DNA from 3 places in the Devosia neptuniae genome. Region 2 is predicted to be linked to each of the others. Evidence: predicted binding sites of a transcription regulator. Region 2 holds the regulator's gene; each other region holds the start of a gene.

Evidence for each region. Region 2 encodes PhoB, which activates phosphate uptake and scavenging genes when phosphate is short. Its sites were predicted from a motif close to TGTCATNNANCTGTCAT; they were not measured.
Region 1: N8A98_RS16660 (PhoX family protein) is a predicted target of PhoB. The motif match lies at 2,044-2,060, and genes of this name have one in related genera.
Region 3: N8A98_RS09680 (DUF2794 domain-containing protein) is a predicted target of PhoB. The motif match lies at 2,902-2,918, and genes of this name have one in related genera.

What each region holds. Positions count from the first base shown of each region.
Region 1 covers NZ_CP104965.1:2,828,099-2,835,436, forward strand. The annotation lists gene N8A98_RS16650 (YcjF family protein) at 1-452, opposite strand, end outside; gene N8A98_RS16655 (YcjX family GTP-binding protein) at 449-1,900, opposite strand; gene N8A98_RS16660 (PhoX family protein) at 2,132-4,114, shown strand; gene N8A98_RS16665 (homoserine O-succinyltransferase) at 4,339-5,250, opposite strand; gene N8A98_RS16670 (ATPase) at 5,319-6,221, opposite strand; gene N8A98_RS16675 (flagellar hook protein FlgE) at 6,421-7,338, shown strand, end outside.
Region 2 covers NZ_CP104965.1:2,595,982-2,603,319, reverse strand. The annotation lists gene pstA (phosphate ABC transporter permease PstA) at 1-708, shown strand, start outside; gene pstB (phosphate ABC transporter ATP-binding protein PstB) at 780-1,562, shown strand; gene phoU (phosphate signaling complex protein PhoU) at 1,592-2,302, shown strand; gene phoB (phosphate regulon transcriptional regulator PhoB) at 2,306-3,007, shown strand; gene N8A98_RS15590 (DMT family transporter) at 3,407-3,898, shown strand; gene N8A98_RS15585 (DMT family transporter) at 3,895-4,317, shown strand; gene N8A98_RS15580 (aldehyde dehydrogenase family protein) at 5,021-6,460, opposite strand; gene N8A98_RS15575 (fumarylacetoacetate hydrolase family protein) at 6,485-7,338, opposite strand, start outside.
Region 3 covers NZ_CP104965.1:1,408,970-1,416,307, reverse strand. The annotation lists gene N8A98_RS09705 (Bax inhibitor-1/YccA family protein) at 1-194, shown strand, start outside; gene N8A98_RS09700 (GNAT family N-acetyltransferase) at 298-795, shown strand; gene N8A98_RS09695 (P-loop nucleotide/nucleoside kinase family protein) at 799-1,287, shown strand; gene N8A98_RS09690 (nucleotidyltransferase domain-containing protein) at 1,399-2,004, shown strand; gene N8A98_RS09685 (GNAT family N-acetyltransferase) at 2,026-2,496, opposite strand; gene N8A98_RS09680 (DUF2794 domain-containing protein) at 2,493-2,882, opposite strand; gene N8A98_RS09675 (DUF1223 domain-containing protein) at 3,187-3,921, opposite strand; gene acnA (aconitate hydratase AcnA) at 4,073-6,826, opposite strand; gene ccmA (heme ABC exporter ATP-binding protein CcmA) at 7,000-7,338, shown strand, end outside.

The sequences.
Region 1 (7,338 bases), 230 kb from region 2:
ATGGCTTCCAGCCGCTCCACCACATGCCTGGCCCTGTGCTGGTCATTGTCGGCGGTCGCCTGTGCCGCGTCGTTCCGCAGATGATCGAGCACCTTCAGCCGCCGCAGCGCAAACATTTCCCGCGCCGCCAGCACCAATACGGCCAGCACGAACAGCACCAGCACGCCGATGCCGACCCAGCCCAGCCATTCATTGCGCTCGAACAGGTCGCGGATCAGCCGGTCAGCGGCCAGCCCCAGCCCCGCCGATACCAGCACGCCACCCGTCGTCCAGGCCAGCCGCCCAAGCCAGCCCATGGGGCGTGGCGGCGGCGCGGCTAGGGTTTCATCCACGGCCGGGTCAAAATCGATCTCGGCAATCTCCACCTTGGCCGGCGCAAAGGCGCGCGGCACGCGGAGTGCCTCATTATCCTCGGTGATCGTTGCTGTCGGGCGGGCAATAGGGCGTTTCATGCGAGCCAATCTCCCACCAGATAGTCCAGCGCCCGGTCAAACCGGATATGGGGCAGCACCACGTCGCCCGCCGCATTGCGGTCGAGCTTTTGCGGCGGGGTGAAGCGCAGGAAGTTCAGCGCCACGGGCGTCCCATCCTCGAACAATGAATCCGGCCGCTCCGGCAAGTCGCCGGGGAATAGAGCAATTTCGGTTTTGCCGTCATAGCTCGTGCCATCTAGCACTTCGCCGGCCATGGGCGTGCCGATAATGGTCGGCAGCGTCTCGCCATTCTCGACAATGCTGCCTTCACGCGTCGCGCGAATGCCCGCCAACGCAATGGATTTGGTTTCCGCGCCGGCAAAGCGCGCTCGCTTGCTGGCGCTGGCCACCAGCCGGTTGAGGATCGCCTCCAGCCGGTCGTGGCTAGTGTGATGCACATGGTCGGCCTTGGTCGCGGCAAACAGGATGCGGTCGATCTTGCGCATGAACGGGCGCAGCAGCGGATTGCTCTCGCCCTGCCGGAAACAGGACAGCACCGCCGTCAGCGCCGTCTCGAGATCGGCCACCGCGGCAGGCCCGGCATTGAGCGCCCGCAGCGTATCCACCAGCACCACCTGCCGGTCCAGCCGGGCAAAATGATCGCGGAAGAATGGCCGCACGATCCGGTCCTTATAGGCCTCGTAGCGATGCTCCAGCATGGCATAGAGGCTCGATGAGCGGGCGCGCTGGTCCGAAGGCGGCAGCGGCGCAAAGGTTAGCGCGGGCGAGCCCTCAAGATCACCCGGCAGCAGGAACCGGCCCGGGGGCAGGGTGGACAGCGCCCCATGCTCCCGGCTCCGCCTGAGATAATCGGTAAACGCCGCCGCGAGCTTTTCCGCATCGGGATCGTTGGCCTCCTTGTGCGGATCAATCGACCCCAGCAGTTCAAGGAACGGCTTGGCCTCCTTGCCCGATCCGGGGCGATGCGCCCGCTCCAGCGCCTCGGCGCTCCATTCGGCAAAGGACAGGCTCAGCAGCGGCAGGTCCAAAATCCATTCGCCGGGATAATCGACAATATCAAGATTCAGCGTCGAAGGCCCGCGCAGCCCCGAATACCAGTGCTTGGACTGATATTTGAGCACGATGCGCAGTTGCGAAATTTGCCGCGTGCTATCGGGCCAGGTCGGCGTCTTGCCGGTCAGCGCTTCGAGATGCCGCTCATAAGCGAAGCGGGGAATGGTCGCGTCGGGATATTCAGCCAGCCGCGCGCCGATGAACCGCCCTTCGGCCAGTGGCGTGAACCCCGGCAGGCGGCCACCTGTCAGCAAATTATGCACCAGCGCGGTAATGAAAATGGTCTTGCCCGCCCGGCTCAGCCCGGTCACCCCCAGCCGCAGCGTCGGGGTAAAGGCGCCGGTCGCGGCGTCGCTCAGATTGGCCAGGGCAATGCCCAGTTCATCCACGATGGTGGTTGGAGATTGAGCCAAACGTCGAGCCTCCCATGTGCCCGCAGAAGGTAAGGGCTAGTGGCGACAATGCAAGAGCGGCGTGCAAGGGGCTATCCACAGGCGATGAATCCGCCCGCCCGCTCAAGTGTTTGAGCCAGCAGCCAAAACCCTTGTCGTCAAAACGTCATGCAATTGTCGCCCGTCTGTCAGCCGCGCTGCCTACAGATTGGAATGGTTCAAAACTTCCAGGCTGTTGAGGAGCTTTCCGCGATGAACGACCAAGCCCCCATTTTCAAGACGTCCCAGCTCGAAGCGGCCGATGCGCCGCCACGCAACATGACCGCCAATCCCACCATGGGCGAGCTGATCGGCGCGCGGTTCTCGCGCCGCGGGTTCCTGCAGGGTTCGCTGGCCGTGTCGGCTATTGCCGCCACCGTCAGTCCGCTGGCCCTTCTCACAGCCCAGGATGCCAAGGCCGCCGGCGGCTCGGCCTTCTCCTTCCCCGAGGTGGAAGCGGGGATCGATGAAACCCACCATGTCGCTGAAGGCTATGACGCCGATATTCTGCTGCGCTGGGGCGATGGCCTGTTCCCCGACGCCCCCGAATTCGACCCGACCGCCCAGACTGCCGCGGCCCAGGCCCGCCAGTTCGGCTACAATAACGACTATGTCGGCTATATCCCGTTCGAGGATTCCTCCGAACATGGCCTGTTGGTCGTCAACCACGAATATACCAACCCGCATCTGATGTTCCCCGGCATCGTGACGCTGGCAGAGGGCGAAATGACCCTCAACCCGCTCTCCAAGGAGCAGGTGGATATCGAACTGGCGGCCCATGGCGGCACCATTGTCGAGATCAAGAAGACCGACGGCAAATGGGCCGTCGTCAAGGATGGCGCGCTCAACCGCCGCGTCACCGTCAACACCGAAATGGCTATCAGCGGCCCGGCCGCCGGCCATGCGCGCCTGCAGACCAATGCGGACCCGAGTGGCAAGAAAGTCTTCGGCACCATCAACAATTGCGCCGGGGGCGTCACGCCCTGGGGCACCTATGTGATGGCCGAGGAAAACATCCACGGCTATTTCGCTGGCGAGCTTCCGGCCGGTCACCCCGAAGCGGCGAACTACGATCGCCTGGGCATCCCGGAAGGCTCCTATGAATGGGCCAATTTCTATGACCGGTTCGATGTTTCCAAGGAACCCAACGAGCCCAACCGCTTTGGCTATATCGTCGAAGTCGACGTGATGGACCCCAATTCCATCCCCAAGAAGCGCACCGCTTTGGGCCGTTTCAAGCATGAAGGCGCCGAGTCGATCGTCAACAAGGACGGCCGCGTGGTGTTCTATCTCGGCGACGACGAGCGCTTCGATTATGTCTACAAATTTGTCACCGCCGGCAAATTCAATCCCGATGACCGCGCCGCCAATATGGACCTGCTCGACGAAGGCACGCTCTATGTCGCCAAGTTCGCCGAAGACGGCACCATCGCCTGGCTCCCCCTGGTGCACGGCGAAGGCCCGCTAACCGAAGCCAACGGCTTTGCCAGCCAAGCCGACGTGGTCATCGCCACCCGCCTCGCCTCCGATCTGCTCGGCGCCACCAAGATGGACCGCCCCGAAGACATCCAGCCGAACGGCGTCAACGGCAAGGTCTATGTCATGCTGACCAACAACACCAAGCGCGAGGCCGACCAGGTCGACGCGGCCAATCCGCGTGCCGAGAATGCCTTCGGCCACATCATCGAGATTGCCGAGGCCGATGGCGATTTCGCTGCGACCACCGGCACCTGGGAAGTGCTGCTCAAATGCGGCGATCCCTCGATTGCCGAAGTCGGATCGACCTTCTCGACCGACACCACTGTCAATGGCTGGTTCGGCATGCCCGACAACTGCGCGGTGGATTCGTTGGGGCGTCTGTGGGTCTCGACCGATGGCAACAATCCCACCGCCACCGGCCGCACCGATGGCCTGTGGGCTGTGGATACCGAGGGCGATGCCCGCGCGACCTCCAGGCTGTTCTTCCGTGTGCCGGTCGGGGCCGAAATGTGCGGCCCGCTCTTCACCCCCGATGATGAAACGGCCTTCGTCGCCGTGCAGCATCCGGGCGATGGCGGCGACGATTGGGAAGGCTTCGGCCGCGTCTCCTATTACGAAGACCTCTCGACCCGCTGGCCCGACTTCGACGACGCACTCCCCGTGCGCCCCTCGGTCGTCGTCATCACCAAGCAGGGCGGCGGCAAGATCGCAGTTTAAGAATAGTGCTAGGGCGTGTGTCTAGCCGACACACGCCCTAGTGGCGGTTGGCTTTGCGGTCAGGGAGCCACGATCCAATCCCCTCCCCCTTGAGGGGAGGGCTAGGGTGGGGGTGTCGCGACCTCCACGAACTCTATGCTGGTGGAAAGTCCGACACCCCCACCCTCAATCCCTCCCCTCAAGGGGGAGGGAGGCAGATCGCGAGTGGCACTTAGCCCCGCTGCCTACTTGCCAATCTCGTCCATGTCATAGGGCGTCGTCTGGTAGATCTCGTTGATCCAGTTCTGGAACAGCAAATGCGCGTGGCTGCGCCAGCGGTTTTCCGGCTCGATGCTGGTGTCCCCGTTGGGGAACAGATTGGCCGGCGGCGGCGTATCCAGCCCGGATTTGATGTCGCGTTCATATTCGTCGGCCAGCGAGCGGTTGTCATATTCCAGGTGATTGAGGAAATAGACCGCCCGGTGCTTGCGGTCGCCCAGCATGGAGACCCCGATCTCCGCATTGTCGATCAGCACTTCGAGGTTCTCCCCCAGCGTCGTCCGGTCAATATCGTTGTAACGCGACACCGGGATCATCGGGCTGTCCGAAAACCCGCGCAGGAAGGGCGAGCGCGGATTGGTCACCTGATGGCGGAATACCCCGAACGCCTTGTTGTCCATGCGATAGCGCCTAGCGCCATGGAAATGGTGCAAAGCCGCCTGCGCGCCCCAACAGATGAACATGGCGTGGTGCACATTGGTCTTGGTCCACTCCATGATATCGAGCATTTCGGGCCAGTACCGCACCTCTTCGAACGGCAGGTTGGCGATGGGCGCGCCGGTCACGATGAAGCCGTCGAATTTCTTGGTCCGCACCTCTTCCCAGGTCTTGTAGAAGGTCTTGAGGTAATCCTCGGAGGTGTGCTTGGACTGATGATCGGTGATGCGCACCAGCGTCAGATCCACCTGCAGCGGCGTCGAGCCGATCAGCCTGGTGAACTGGGTCTCGGTACGCTCCTTGTTGGGCATCAGGTTGAGCAGGCCGATTTCGAGCGGACGGATGTCCTGCCGCGCGGCGCGCGTGGAATCCATCACATAGACGCCCTCATCCTCGAGGGTCTTGCGGGCGGGTAGATTGTCGGGAATACGAATAGGCATATCAGCCTCTTAAGCGAGAATGATCGGAAGGCGATTCAAGGCCGGCGCGTCTCCAATGGGAGAACGCGCTAACGCATTCGCCTCTCGATCGCCGCGGCCATCAGGTCCACGAATTCGTCCCCGTCGCGGACCATGGCGAGATCCGATGCCTCAACGACATAGCCAAAATTATCCGCCAGCGCCTGATAGCGGGGCAGGCGGTCATGCAGCAGCGCCTCGAACCCCCAGGCGCCGAACCCGGCCGGGTCGACGTCGCAGTCCTCGGCGATCTTGTTGAGCGCCTTGTACTCGGCCCATTTCTCGACGAGGAATGGCGGGCGGTAATACATCGGCTTGGGGCTCTGCTTGAAGCGCCGCACCAGTTCGGCGGCGTCCTTGTCGGTGCCACGAATGTAGAGCAGGGCGGTGGAAGCCGCCAGCGTCCTCACCACCGGGTCTTCCGGGTCGGTGGGGTCGATCACCTCGATCAGCGAGCCGCCGGTATCGGCGATGAAATCATCATAGCCATAGAGTTCCTTGGCCCGCTCGATGAAATGCGGCACGTCCTGCAACGCGGCAATCTCGGCCACCCGATGCTGTTCCTGCCGGCGCTGATATTCCGCCAGCGGCAGCCCGCCCTTGTCCGGATTGCCGGGCGTGCCGAGATAGCTCGAGAGCGGGTCGAGATTGTCGAAGGTGATATTGGACGAGATATAGATCGAGTCCGAACGCAGCAGGTCCGCTAGGAACGGCACCTTCATGGCTTCGCGCTTGAAATTGTCGACGATATATTCGCCCATATAGCGCGTGCCGATGCGGTAATCGGCCGAATAGTGGAACCAGCGCGACGTCCGCAGCATATTGCTGAGCCGCGTCTTGCCGACGCCGGCCATGCCGAACACCGTCACGGTGCGGCGATCGGCCTTCACGAACTCATCGGCGGACTTGAACAGCATGGCGGTGGTGATCCCGGGCGCAGTGTCTTTGTGCATTAATGCACTTGCCGCCATCAGACAAGCGGGCGGCAATTTCTGCCGGTAGGCCCGGACTCAATTGCCGGGTTTTCGCCGCAATTGCACAGCGTGCGCGCAAATTATCGTTTAAAATCAATGCCAGGTGCAGTTGGCACCCTACTTGCTCCTATCCGTGCTGAACAGGCGCAACCAGCGCGAGCAGTTTCAGGAGTTTTTGATGGGTATTTACGGGGCTCTTTCCAGTGCGGTGACGGGTCTGCGGGCGCAGGCACATGCGCTGGAAAACATTTCCGGCAATATCGCCAACTCGCAGACGACTGGCTACAAGCGCATCGAAACCGATTTCCTGGATTTGATCCCCGACGCCCCGATCCGCCGCCAGGTGCCCGGCGCGGTGCTGGCGCAGTCGCGCGGCACCAATGACGTCAAGGGCGACATCAAGACGGTGGCGAACGAGACCTTCATCGCGCTCAATTCCAACGGCTTCTTCGTGGTCGAGCCCAAGAACGGGCAGGCCGATGGCGACGGCACCTTTGCCGGTACCAATTTCTATACCCGCCGCGGTGATTTCGAGATCGACAAGGATGGCCTCCTGGTCAACGGCGCCGGCTATTACCTCAAGGGCCTGGCGATCGATCCGGCCACCGGCAACGTCTCGGGCTCGGCGCCCGCCGTCATCAAGCTCTCCAACGCCTTCCTGCCGGCCCAGCAGACCACGCGCATCAATTACCAAGCCAACCTGCCGCAATTGCCCAAGACCGACGCCTACAAGGCCTCGGTGCCCAATAGCGAGCTGATGCGCGCGGGCGATTACCTGCCGAGCACCTTCACGCCGGCGCGCTCCACTTCGACCACGGCATTCACCGCCACGCCCGCCAGCATGGTGGGTCAGTCCCTGACCATCGCGATCAGCGGGACGGCGTTCAACTACAATTTCTACTCGGCCGCTGCGGGCGCTCCGCCCGCCAATAACGCCTCCAACATGTATATCGACACCGATGGCAAGACCGTCGCTCAGGTGCTGGCTGAGGTTCAGACCCACATGCAGGGCCGTCCGAATGGCGCCGGCTCGACCGTCGCTATCCCAGCCACCGGTACCGACGCTGGTAAACTGCAGATCACCATGCCCACCAAT
Region 2 (7,338 bases):
GTGGATAGCCGCGCCGCTCCCGCCAGCGCCGGCCTGCTCGGCGCCTTTGTCGGCACCCTCTGGATGATGATGGTCGTCATCCTGTTGGCCGTCCCGATCGGGGTGGCGTCAGCCATCTATCTTGAGGAATTCGCGCCCAAATCGCGCCTCACCGACCTGATCGAGGTCAATATCAACAATCTGGCTGCCGTGCCCTCCATCGTCTTCGGTCTGCTCGGCGCCGCTGTGTTCATCAATTACATGCACCTGCCCATCTCCGCCCCCATCGTCGGCGGCCTGGTGCTGACCCTGATGACCCTGCCCACCATCATCATCGCCACCCGCGGCGCCCTGCTCGGCGTCTCCCCGGCTCTGCGCCAGGCGGCGCTCGGCATGGGTGCCAGTAAGACGCAGATGGTGTTCCACCATGTGCTGCCGGTCACCTTCCCCTCGATCCTGACCGCCACCATCCTTGGCGTTGCCCATGCTCTGGGCGAAACCGCTCCACTCCTGTTGATCGGCATGAAGGCATTCGTCGCCGCCGTGCCGGCTACCCCGCTCGACCAGGCCACCGCCCTGCCGGTCCAGATCTATCTCTGGCAGGGCAACGAAAACCGCAATTTCTTCGAACCCCGCACCGCCGCGGCGATCATGGTACTGCTCCTCGTCATGATCATGCTCAACGGCGTCGCCATCTATCTTCGCTCGAAGCTCGAAAAGCGCGCTTAACATCGAAGGAAGTGAAAATGGACATGCTCGCCGGCAAGGTTAAGATGACCCACCAGACCGTGAAATCCACCATGAACCCTACTGACGCTCTCGAACGCCCAATCCGCCTGCACACCAAGGATGTCACCGTCCATTACGGTGCCAAGCAGGCCCTGCACGGCATTTCGATCGATATCCCCGACCGCGCCGTCACCTCCTTCATCGGCCCCTCGGGCTGCGGCAAGTCGACCTTCCTGCGCTGCATCAACCGCATGAACGACACTATCGAAGGCGCCAAGGTCGGCGGCCTGATCGAGCTGGATGGCGAGAACATCTACGATCCGTCCCTCGACGTGGTGGAACTGCGCGCCCGCATCGGCATGGTGTTCCAGAAGCCCAATCCCTTCCCCAAATCGATCTATGAAAACGTCGCCTACGGCCCCAAGATTCATGGCCTGGCCCGTTCCAAGACCGATCTGGACGAAATCGTCGTGTCGTCCCTGCGCAAGGCGGGCCTGTTCGAAGAGGTAAAGGACCGCCTCAATGAACCCGGCACCGGCCTCTCCGGTGGCCAGCAGCAGCGCCTCTGCATTGCCCGCGCCATTGCCGTCAGCCCCGAAGTCATCCTGATGGACGAGCCCTGCTCGGCCCTCGATCCGATCGCCACGGCCATCATCGAGGAACTGATCGACGAATTGCGCGAGAACTACACCATCGTCATCGTCACCCATTCCATGCAGCAGGCGGCCCGCGTCAGCCAGCGCACGGCATTCTTCCATCTGGGCAATCTGATCGAGGAAGGCGTCACCGAAGACATCTTCACCAACCCGATCAACAAGCAGACCCAGGATTACATCATGGGCCGTATCGGCTGATCCAAACCCGGACCAAGAGAGACATTGCTATGCCCACTTCCGGCCCCGAACACATCGTCTCCTCCTATAATGACGAGCTCGTCGCCCTGGCCCAGTCGATCGCCGAAATGGGCGGTCAGGTCGAGGTCGCCATCGAAAATGGCACCAAGTCCCTGCTCCGCCTTGATCGCGAACTGGCAGACCTGACCATCATTGCCGATCAGCGCATCGACGACATGCAGCGCAAGATCGACGACATGGCCGTCTCCATGATCGCCCGCCGCCAGCCCATGGCCTCCGATCTGCGCTCGATCATCACCGCCATCCATGTGGCCTCCGATCTCGAACGCGTCGGCGACATGGCCAAGCAATTGGCCCGCCGCTCGCTCAAGCTCGAAGGCCTCAACCTGCAGCCGACCTTCTATAATGGCGTCAAGAACATGACCAATCTGGTCCTGCGCCAGATCAAGGATGCGCTGGATTCCTATTCGAGCCGCGACTCCGCCGGGGCCATCGAAGTGTGCAATCGCGATGACGAGGTGGACGCTATGTACACCTCCCTGTTCCGCGAATTGCTCACCTATATGATGGAAGATCCGCGCAATATCACGCCCTGCACCCATCTGCTGTTCTGCGCCAAGAGCCTGGAACGCATCGGGGACCACGCCACCAATATCGCAGAACGCGCCTATTATCTGCAGACCGGCAAGCAGCTCACATCCGAAGTGGTGGAGCTGCACCGCACCCAGATCAAGGCCTGATCCATGCCTGCAACCATTCTCGTCGTCGAGGACGAAGGCGATATCGCCATCCTCCTGCGCTATAATCTCGAGGCCGAAGGCTTCCGCGTCGTCACCGCGGAAACCGGAGACGAAGCCCAAAGCCAGATTCACGAAAAGCTGCCCGACCTCATCCTGCTCGATTGGATGCTGCCGGAAATCTCGGGGATCGAACTCTGCCGGCGCCTCCGCGCCCGCGAAGAAACCTCGCGCATCCCCATCATCATGCTCACCGCCCGCGGTGAGGAAGAAGAGCGCGTGCGGGGCCTCTCGACCGGCGCCGACGACTATATCGTCAAGCCCTTCTCGGTGCCCGAGCTGATCGCCCGCATCCACGCTCTGCTGCGTCGCGCCAATCCAAATCTCGTCACCGCTGCCCTGCGCGTCGGCGATCTCGAGCTCGACCGCACCACCCACCGCGTGCGCCGCGCCAATCGCGACGTGCATCTGGGCCCCACCGAATACCGCCTGCTCGAATATCTCATGCGCCATCCCGGCCGGGTCTATTCGCGCGAACAGCTGCTCGATGGCGTCTGGGGCAATGACGTCTATGTCGATGAACGCACGGTCGACGTGCATATCGGCCGCCTCCGCCGCGCCATCAATCGCGGCCGCGAATCTGACCCCATCCGCACCGTCCGCGGCGCCGGCTACGCCTTCGACGAACGCTTCGCCCAAGTCGCCTAGACCCAAGCAGAACGTTGCTACGAAATCCCCGCGAAAGCGGGGATTTTCGTTTTAAAAGCAGGAAGAGCAACATCCTGCCCCTCCCCACCCTATCTCCACCCCCACAGTGTCATTCCCGCGAAAGCGGGAACCTCTGTTTTCTCAACCCAACATCCCGAAACGGCGGTTCCCGCTTCCGCGGGAATGACACCGTGGGTCGAACAAATACCTGACCCTTGGCTCCATCGCCTCCCTCCCCCTTGTGGGGAGGGACCGAGGGTGGGGGTGCTGAAGTTTCAACCAATGCCGAGCATTGGGAAGTCCCAGCCCCGACCTCAACCAGATCGCGGTCCCATCCCCCTCCCACCCACCAAACCGCATGCTACCATCCGGCGTCTCTCCCCCCGAGTCGCGCCACCCATGCCCACCTCCACGCCCCGGCAGCTCAATCCGCTGCACCTGCTGATTGCCTTCGGCACCGGGGGCCTGCTCACCCTGATGGTGTTTTTCAACGGCGAGCTGGGCCATTACGGCAACCCGCTCTTTGCCTCCTGGGCCGCCCACGGCACCGGCACCGTAGCCGCCATCCTCTTCCTCGCTTTGCTCTATCGCCGCCGCCCGGCAGCCGAGCCGCAGCCCAAACCAGCCGCCCCGTTTTGGGCCTATCTCGGCGGCATTTCCGGCGCTCTGACGGTCATGTTGACCTCCACCACGGTCAATTCCCCGCTGGCGCTCTCGGGCACGCTGGCACTCGGCCTTGCCGGCCAAGTCGTCTTCAGCCTCGCCGCCGACCGCTGGGGTCTGTTCGGCCTGCCCAAGCGCCGCCTCGAATTGCGCGACCTCGCCGCCGTCCTCCTGATCCTGGCCGGTAGCGCCCTGATCATCCTTGTCGGCATGGGAGGTCGCCCATGATCACCCCCATCCTCTATGCCGTCCTCGCGGGCCTCCTTGTCGGCCTCAGCCGCCAGCTCAACGGCCGCCTCGCCCTCTCCGGCTCGCCCCTGATCGCTTCGTTCTGGAACCATCTTGTCGGCTTTATCGCGCTCACCGCCCTGGGCCTCGCCATCGGCGGCCTCATCCCCGCCGGCGCCGCCACCGCCCCCTGGCACGCCTATATCGGCGGCCCCATCGGCGTCGTCTTCGTCGCCTCCGGCAGCTGGCTCATCCCGCGCATCGGCGCCGTCAACACCGCCCTGCTCGTCATCGGCGGCCAAATGGTCTCCGGCGTGGTGCTCGACCTCGCCCGCGGCACCCCCTCCATCCTCTGGGCCAGCGCCCTAGGCGTGGTGCTCATTCTGGGCGGCATGGCCCTGACACAGCGGCGGCGATAGCAGCAACGTCAGCGACGGTGTTACTCCGGGCGCTTTCAAGAATGCGGTGTCATTCCCGCGAAAGCGGGAACCTCCGTTGACCAGGTTTCCAGGCAAACAGAGGTCCCCGCTTTCGCGGGGATGACACCGTGGGTAATTGTTGGTTCGGGGCACTATCCCGCCCCACCCACCAGGCGCACCCTCCCCTCGACGGGGAGGGAAGGGAGGGGTGACGAGAGCCCAATCCATCCGCTCTATCGCCTCCCTCCCCCTTGAGGGGAGGGATAGAGGGTGGGGGTGCTGAGGCTTCCACAAATATCGAGTGTTTGGTGGCCGCAGCACCCCCACACCCCCATCTATCCCTCTTATCCCCCTTCCCCAAAACCTCCCGCATACTCCCTCCATCTTCCGGGATACGGGCGGCGCTGCAGCGACGAGCGTCCGGAAGCCAGCCGGGGGAGTGGAGGTCGCGCTCCGCTCCGGGTCGAGCGGACGAGGCAATCGGGCGGGAGCTACGGCAAACGCTGGGGCCTGCGATCGCGCCGTCCGACAAAGTCCCGGCACCCCGGGGCGACGTCCGTCTCATTCTAAAACTCATCACGAGGCGAATGCCGTCTCGGGGTCCGTCCGCCTCTTCGATAACCGCACCAGGCGGCGCTTCCGCACGCACAAAAAAGGACCCCGCAAAAGCGGGGCCCCAAACATGCAACAAGACGCCTATCGATCAACCAGCAGCGGTATAAGCCGTCTTCACCACGGTGAAGAACTCCGCCGCATACTTGCCCTGCTCGCGCGGGCCATAGCTCGAACCCTTGCGGCCACCGAACGGCACGTGGAAATCCACACCGGCCGTCGGCACATTGACCATCACCATGCCGGCCTCGGCATTGCGCTTGAAATGCGTCGCATATTTCAGCGACGTCGTGACGATACCGGCGCTGAGACCAAATTCGGTGTCATTGGCCGTCGCCAGCGCTTCCTCGTAATCCTTGACGCGGATGACCGAAGCCACGGGCCCAAAGATTTCCTCTCTGGAGATGCGCATGGAATTGGTCGCCTCGGTGAACAGCGTGGGCTGCAGGAAATAGCCCTCGGTGTCTTTCTTGACCAGTTCGCCGCCGGCCACCAGCTTGGCGCCCTCGGCCTTGCCGATGGCGATATAGTCCGTGTCCTGCTTGAGCTGGCTGGGATCAACCACCGGCCCGATTTCCGTATTCTTGTCCAGCGCATCGCCCACCCGCAGGTTGCGCACCCGCTCGGCCAGTGCCTCGACAAACTTGTCGTGAATGCCCTCGGTGACGATGACGCGCGACGATGCCGTGCAACGCTGGCCGGTCGAGAAGAACGCGCTCTGCGCCACGCTCTCGACAGCGACCTTGAGGTCCGCATCGTCCAGCACCACGGTCGGGTTCTTGCCGCCCATTTCCAGCTGGAACTTGCGGTTGAAACCAATCGAGGCGGCGGCAACGCGCTTGCCCGTGCCCACCGAGCCGGTGAAGGAAATCGCGGTCACGTCCTTGCTGTCCAGCATGGTTTGGCCCACGACCGAGCCCTTGCCCATCACCAGATTGACCACACCCTTGGGCAGGCCATTGCGCACCAGAATGTCGACAATGGCCCAGGTCGAGCCGGGCACCAGATCGGCCGGCTTGATCACCACGGTATTGCCATAGGCCAAGGCCGGCGCCAGCTTCCAGGTCGGAATGGCGATCGGGAAATTCCACGGCGTGATGATGCCGACCACGCCAATCGGCTCGCGGGTGATTTCGACGCCCACACCGGGACGCACGCTGGGCAGCACTTCGCCAGCCAGGCGCAGCACTTCACCAGCGAAAAAGTCAAAAATCTGCGCGGCGCGGGTCACTTCGCCAATGCCTTCTGGCAGGGTCTTGCCCTCTTCGCGGCTCAGCAGCTCGCCCAGCTCCTGCTTGCGGGCGATGATTTCCTGGCTCGTCTTGGACAGGATAGCATGGCGCTCAAGAATGCCCGAGCGCGACCAGGCCGGGAACGCAGCCTTGGCGGCAGCGATCGCCTGAGTGGTTTCTTCGGCCGTCGCGCGGGCATAGAGCCCCACCACATCGGCCGTATTGGACGGGTTGATGTTCTCGACGCCATCCGAGCCGATCCATTCCCCGTCGATGAGGTTCTTGTGCAATTGGGTCATGTCATGTGCCTTTCGGGGGAGAGATCAGAGAAGATTTGCCTTGGCCAGGTCGCGCAGCAAATGACTGCTGCCATAGGTCCAGGGCGGACATTTGGTGGAGAGGTTCACCCTGTTAGATAGGGTGCCCAACGAGGATGTCGAGATCGAGACCACGTCGCCGATTTTGTGGGTAAAACCCTTGCCGGCGCCGCCACGGTCCTGCACCGGCGCAAACATGGTGCCCAGATACAGCACCAGCCCATCGGGATATTGATGATGCCCGCCGATGGTGGCAGCCACCAGGGATTCCGGCGTGCGCGAAATCTGGCTCATCGAGGAATGCCCATCGAGCACAAAGCCATCTTCGCCCTCGACCCGCAGCGCAATCTCGGCCTGCTTGATAGTCTCAAGCGTAAACTCACCATCGAACAGCCGCACGAACGGCCCCAGCGACGCCGAAGCATTATTGTCCTTGGCCTTGCCCAGCAGCAGCGCAGAGCGGCCTTCGACATCGCGCAGATTGACGTCATTGCCCAGCGTCGCGCCGATGATTTCGCCCTTGCTGGTCACCAGCAGCGCCACTTCCGGCTCGGGATTGTTCCAGCTCGAAATCGGATGCAGGCCCACTTCGGCGCCATAGCCCACCGAACTCATCGGCTGGCCCTTGGTGAAAATCTCGGCGTCCGGCCCGATCCCCACTTCGAGATACTGGCTCCACACGCCCTTTTCGATCAGCGCCGCCTTGACCTTGGCCGCCGTCTCCGAGCCCGGCACCAATTCGCTGAGATCGGTGCCGATCAGCTCCAGGATTTCGCCCCGCAGCGCATCGGCCCGCGACTTATCCCCCCGGGCCTGTTCCTCGATTACTCTTTCGAGCAACGACACCACAAAGGTCACGC
Region 3 (7,338 bases), 1.2 Mb from region 2:
CCATCTCGGCGGTCGGCGTGCTGATCTTTGTGGGCCTGACCGCCTATGACACGCAGAAGATCAAGGAAGGCTATTCGGAGTCGCACGGCGCCGATGTGCTGGCCAAGGGCGCTATCATGGGCGCGCTGAGCCTCTATCTCGACTTCATCAACCTGTTCCTGATGCTGCTCCGCCTGTTCGGCAATCGCGAGTAAGCACCAGCTTCCTTGATTGGACGATCAAGGAATTTGGTTGGACGACAGATCGGACCGCATCCTAAAAGGGATGCGGTCCTTTTCTTTTGCCGGGTTATGAGCCGTGTCCACCCCCATCCTGCGTCCCTTCGCCTGGGCCGATATTCCCGCCATTACCGCCATCTACCGGCACTATGTGGAAACCACGGCGATCACCTTTGACACCGAGGCACCGGGCGAAGCGGCCATGGCGGAAAAATTCGCCCATCTGGTCGCGCTGGGCCACCCCCTGATGGTGGCCGAACAGGATGGCAAGGTGCTCGGCTATGCCTATGCCAGCTTCTATCGCCCCCGCGCCGCCTATCGCTTCACCTGCGAGGATTCGATCTATCTCGACCCCACGGCGACCGGCAAAGGGCTGGGCAAGTTGCTGCTGACCGAGCTTCTGGCGCAGTCGAGGGCCTTTGGCTTCAAGCAGATGCTGGCGGTGATCACGGCCGACACCGCCAATTCCATCGCCATCCACGAAAAGTTCGGCTTTATCCGGGTCGGGCGCTACGAAGCCGTCGGCTACAAATTCGATCGCTGGCACGACATCGTGCATCTGCAACTGGCGCTCTAGCCGATGACCATCCTGCACCTCATGGTCGGCCTGCCCTGTGCGGGCAAGAGCACCAGGGCCAGGCAGCTGGAGGCCGAAACGGGTGCATTGCGGCTGACGCCGGACGAATGGCACATCCAGCTGTTCGGCGACGACGTGGCCGACCCCGACCACGACCGGCGCCATGATGCGGTCGAAGTGCTGATGTGGCGGGTTGCCAGTGTGGCGCTGCAGAAGGGGATCGACGTGATCCTCGATTTCGGCTTCTGGGCCCGCGTCGAGCGCGAGGACTTTGCGGCCCGCGCGGCGGCGTTGGGGGCCATGACCAAAATCCATTTCATGGATGTGCCGCGTGACGAGCTATTGGCTCGCCTGGCGCGGCGCAATGCCGAAGCGCCCGAGCATGCCTTTATCATCCCTGAGAGCGACCTGCTGGGCTGGCTGGCGCGCTTCGAGCCACCGACAGCGGATGAACTGGCTGTGATCGCGGCGGCCGGCCGCCGGCAGCACTAGACCTCATCCTGAGCTTGTCGAAGGGCGAGGGCGTGACATAGAAGCCTCCACTCGCCCGACCTCGTGGTTCGACAAGCTCACCAGGAGGTCTTTCACAATCAGGACGCATCGATGACGCCGCAAAAAACTCTGGCCCATGATGCCTGGAGCCCCTTCCACCCACGCGAACTGGCGCAGCGGCTTGCGGGCGTGTCGCGGCCCTGGTGCATTGTCGGCGGCTGGGCGCTGGACCTCTGGCATGGTCATGAGACGCGCGAGCATGAGGATATCGAATTCACCGTGCTGCGCGGCGATGTGAGCCTGTTCCGACAAGCCCTGTCGGACCTCGAATTCTATGCGACCGGCAGCGGCATGGTTGACTATCTGCCCGATGGGCAGGAGCCGCCCGCGGATATTTTCCAGATCTGGTGCCAGGACCCGGCGGCGCAGCGCTGGCGGGTCGATATGATGATCGAGCCGGGCACGCCGGATATGTGGGTCTATAAACGGGACCCGGGCGTCACCCGACCGCGGGCCGAGATGGTCGCGGTGACGCCGGATGGCCTGCCCTATCTCAAGCCTGCAGCTATCCTGCTATTCAAGGCAAAGCTGGCCCGGGATAAGGACGTGGCGGATTTTGCCAACGCGGTGCCGAAGCTGGAAATCGCGGAACGGGCATGGCTGAAGGCGATGCTGGAGCGGGCGCATCCGGGGCACGAATGGATTGGGCGGCTGTAGAGCCGCGATCTGCGGCGCCAGCTACACCAACACTTTCCACATGGGATAGCCGTTGACCACTCGGCCGCTGGCTTGCGGGCCATCCGCTTGCCAGCCACGGCTTTCATAGAAGGCGCGGGCTGTGCTGGTGCTTTCGAGCCGGCCTTCGCGATGGCCCAGCGCGACGAGCGCCTGTTCCAATCGGGCGAGCAGGGCTGTGCTGATGCCGGCAAAACGCGCTTGGGGAGCGACATAGTTGAGCGCCACTGTGCCGTCCTTCGTTACCGCGCCGACGGCCACGATCGCGCCGTCGCGCTCGGCCACGTAGAGTTCGAGATCGGGATTGGCCAGCATGCCGGCGACGCCCGCTTGGCTCTTATTGCGCGTCCAGGCGGCAATGGCGCCGGCATTCTTGCCGTGGTCGGCGGCGCAGAGTTCGGTGATCGAGGCGGTCAGCACCTGGCTCATGGCGGGCACATCGGCCGCAATGGCGCGGCGAATGCGCAGTGTCACCCCACCACCGCCAATTGCGGATCGAGCACGCGCAGCACCTGGCTGAGGTCATGGCCGCGCTTGAGGATGCGGCCCTGCTGGTTGGTGACCGAATATTGCCCCTGGCGATTGCGCAGCTTGGGCGATTTTTCGACGATGAACAGCGGGCGTTCGGAGACGCGGGCGTAAATGGAGAAGACGGCGCGCTCGCGCAAAAAGTCCATGGCATAGTCGCGCCACTCGCCTGAGGCCACCTTGCGACCATAGACCGACAGGATCAGCATCAGCTCGCGGCGATCGAACGCCACGATGGGCATGGCCTTGGCCTGAGGCACACTGGAAGGCGCCTCTCCGGAATGGACCAGAGCCAGGCTAACCGTCTTGTCATGCGGCGTACGGCCTTGCACCGGTAACGCTCTCTCCGCTTGTCAACGCAGTGTCATGATTGCGGCATTTGCCTTTGCGCGCAAGGGTGCATGTCCAATCCTATGGCGGGGAGACAAAATACCCAATTTCGAACACAGTTTTTCCCTCACAGCGCCAGATTGGGCGGTCAGGTTCTCAGCATTGCCTCCAGTGGTTGGCAGCCGGACCGAACGAGCCCCCAAACCATGACGTTCGGCTGCCAACCAACCTTTTAGTTGACCAAGTCAGTCTATCGCTCCCGTTCTTGCCCCCAGGAACGGGAGTTCTTTTTGTCTGGACGCCGGCTTAGCGTTCGAAGGCTGCGGCGCCCAGGATCGGGCCGGGCAGCCCATCCTTTTCCTGCTGCACGATGACGGCCATGCCGGTATTTTCCGCCAGCATTTCGGGCAGCGGTAGTTTGAGATCCGCCCCCGTCGCGCTTTCCCACATGCCCAGCGCCTGCCGGCCGGTCACCACCTGGGTATAGACCATGGTCTTGCCGGCATTCTCGCCCTTGTCGATGGCGACATCCGCCCGATCGAGATAGGTCACCAGCCACACCACCGCATTGCCGAAATCGGCATTGGGCGGCACGGCGATCTTGAGCATGTCGTCCTGTCTGGTGATGTCCACGGACAGGGGGAGCGTCGCCCGATCGAGCGCTCCATGCACTTCGTTGCGGCGCGAACCGACCACGCCCTTGTCGCCATTGACTACCATTTGCGGGGTATAGATGCGCGAGGAGCCCCAGCTTTTGGCATAGGCGCGCTGGCGATCGGAATAATCGGCTTTGCCGAACGTGTCTTCCCAGCCGACATAATCCCAATAATCGACATGATAGGCGAGCGCGATGACATCGCCCTCTTCGGCGAGGCTGGTCAGCAGCGCATCGGCCGGCGGGCATTGCGCGCAGCCTTGGCTGGTAAACAATTCGACCACGGCCTTGGGGCGGTCATGCACTTTTTCCGCACCGGCCGGAAGGGCCAGGAGGAGGAAGGCGGCAATGCCGGAGACCGGTGCAAATAGGGAACGGGATATCATGGGCAAACTTGTAAGCTGGCCCTGACAAGCCCCGCCAGTCAAAAGAGGGTGAGAGCAGGAAAAACGCCGCCAGCGTTTCCTTCATGCCACGGTGCAAAGAAAATGGCGGCCCCGAGGCACCGCCATTTCCAATTCGGCAGGTGAGCCGTGTTTACGCGGCGACGAGGCTGCGCAGCACGTAATGCAGGATGCCGCCATTCTTGTAGTAATCGAGCTCATTGGCCGTATCGATGCGGCAGAGGGTCTGCACATTGAGCACGCTGCCATCGGCGCGGGTGATCTTGACGGTCACCTGAGCGCGCGGCGCGATCTCGGTGACGCCTTCGATATCGACGGTTTCCGAACCATCCAGCCCCAGGCTCTGCCAGCTCTCGCCGTCCTTGAACTGCAGCGGGATGACGCCCATGCCGACCAGGTTGGAGCGATGGATACGCTCGAAGCTCTGGGCGATGACAGCGCGCACGCCGAGCAGGTTGGTGCCCTTGGCAGCCCAGTCACGCGACGAGCCCGTGCCATATTCCTTGCCGGCAAAGATCACCAGCGGCGTGCCGGCGGCCTGATAGGCCATGGCGGCGTCGTAGATCGCCATCTGAGAGCCATCGGGGCCCTTGGTATAGCCACCCTCGACGCCATCGAGCATCTGGTTCTTGATGCGGATATTGGCGAAGGTGCCGCGCATCATCACTTCATGATTGCCGCGACGGGCACCATAGGAATTGAAATCGCGCGGGGCGACCTGGCGTTCTTCGAGATATTTGCCAGCGGGGGTCGAGGCCTTGAACGAGCCGGCCGGGGAAATGTGGTCGGTGGTGATCGAATCAAGGAACAGTGCGAGCACCTTGGCCTTTTCGACATTGGTGATGGGCTTGGGCTCCATCGACATGCCTTCGAAATAGGGCGGGTTCTGCACATAGGTGGAAGACGAATTCCACTTATAGGTCTCGCCGCCATCGACGGCGATGCCCTGCCAATTGGTGTCGCCCTTGAACACGTCCGAATAGCGGGCGCGGAACATTTCGGCGGTCACGTGCTTGCGCACGATCTCGGCGATCTCGTGGTTGGAAGGCCAGATATCCCTCAAGTAGACCGGCTGGCCATTGCTGCCAATGCCGAGCGGCTCGGTGGTGACATCGACATTGAGCGAGCCGGCCAGCGCATAGGCCACCACCAGCGGCGGGGAGGCCAGGTAATTGGCGCGCACATCCGGATTGACGCGGCCTTCAAAGTTACGATTGCCCGACAGCACCGAGCAGGCCACCAGCTTGTTCTCGTTGATGCAATCGGAAATGGCCTGCGGCAGCGGGCCGGAATTGCCGATACAGGTGGTGCAGCCATAGCCGACAAGGTTAAAGCCCAGCGCGTCCAGATCTTCTTGGAGGCCCGCGGCGGTCAGGTAGTCGGTAACCACCTGCGAGCCGGGGGCCAGCGAGGTCTTGACCCAGGGCTTGGAATTGAGCCCCAGCGCCCGCGCCTTGCGGGCAACGAGGCCCGCGGCCACCAGCACCGAAGGATTGGACGTATTGGTGCAGGAGGTGATCGCGGCGATCACCACATGGCCGTCATTGATACCATATTCCGCGCCTTTGACGGGGAAAGCGGCTTCCTCGGGAATGTCGTCGACGCCGGTGGCGCCTTCATCGACAAAGCGCGATTCCTGCTTGTCGGCCGGCAGGCGGGTGCGTTCGGCACGGCCACCGGCCAGCTCGGGCAAAGCCTTGGCGAAGGAGGTAGCAGCATCCTTGAGGGCCACACGGTCCTGCGGACGTTTGGGACCGGAGAGCGAGGGAACAACGGTCGAGAGGTCGAGGTCGAGCGTCGAGGTGAAGACCGGATCGGGCGAATTGGTTTCGCGGAACATGCCCTGGGCCTTGGAATAGGCTTCGACCAAGGCAACGCGCTGCGGATCGCGGCCCGAGGTGGTCAGGTATTTCAGCGTATCCGTATCGACCGGGAAATAGCCGCAGGTCGCGCCATATTCGGGGGCCATATTGGCAATGGTCGCCTGGTCTTCGAGGCTGAGGTAATCGAGGCCCGGGCCGTAGAATTCCACGAACTTGCCGACCACGCCCTTCTTGCGCAGCATTTCGGTGACGGTCAGCACCAGATCGGTGGCGGTGATGCCTTCATTGATCTTGCCGGTGAGCTTGAAGCCCACGACTTCGGGGATCAGCATGGTGATCGGCTGACCCAGCATGGCAGCCTCGGCCTCGATGCCGCCCACGCCCCAGCCCAGCACGGCCATGCCATTGACCATGGTCGTGTGCGAATCGGTGCCCACCAGGGTGTCGGGATAGGCGACGGTTTCGCCATTCTCGTCCTTGGTCCACACGGTCTGGGCCAGATATTCGAGATTGACCTGATGGCAGATGCCGGTGCCGGGGGGCACGACGCGGAAATTATCGAAGGCCGACTGGCCCCAGCGCAGGAATTCGTAGCGCTCGCCATTGCGCTCATATTCGAGCTCGACATTTTGCCCGAAGGACAGCGCCGTGCCGAAGCTATCCACCATCACCGAGTGATCGATGACCAGATCGACGGGAACCAGCGGATTGATCTTCTGCGGATTGGCACCGAGCTTGGCGGTGGCGTCGCGCATGGCGGCAAGATCCACCACGGCGGGAACGCCGGTGAAATCCTGCATCAGCACGCGGGCCGGACGGTAGGAGATTTCATGCTCGGAGGTGCGGGTCGTCAGCCACGTAGCGACGGCCTCGATATCGGCCTTGGTGACCGTGCGGTTGTCTTCGAAACGCAGCAGGTTTTCCAGCACCACTTTCATCGAATGGGGCAGGCTCGACACGCCCTTGAGGCCGTGCTTTTCGGCTTCGGCGATGGAATAATAGGTATAGGTCTTGCCGCCGACCGTAAGGGTCGATTTGGACTTGAAGCTGTTTACTGAGGTCACGGTGCTCCGCCCTTTGCTGGAATTGCTGCTGACGCGACAAGCGCAGTCGGAAAAGCTCCCGAAATCCGCCGGATAGCGCCGCCTTTTCTGGAATGACTCCAATCTGTGACGGCTTATAGACACTAAAGATTGCCCTTGCCAGTCTTGCCTTTGGTTCAATACGAGATGGGGTCATGACGCAAAGGCAAGCCTATCCATCTTTAGTGCTGCGCGCGCAGGGGCTTGCCTGTGGTCGCGGCGGCTTGCCGCTGGCCGATGACATGAGCTTTGCGGTCCATGGCGGCACCTGTCTTTTATTGCGCGGGCCCAATGGCACCGGCAAGACCACGCTGCTGCTGACACTGGCCGGGATCGTCGCGCCACTCGCCGGATTTTTTGCCCTGGAAGGAGCGGACCCAGAGGCTGGGCCGCTGCTGCATTATAGCGGCCATCGCAATGCCACCAAGCCGCGCCTCAGCGTAGCGGAAAATCTGGGCTTCTGGGCCGCGGTCAATGGCGCGACAGGCGATAGC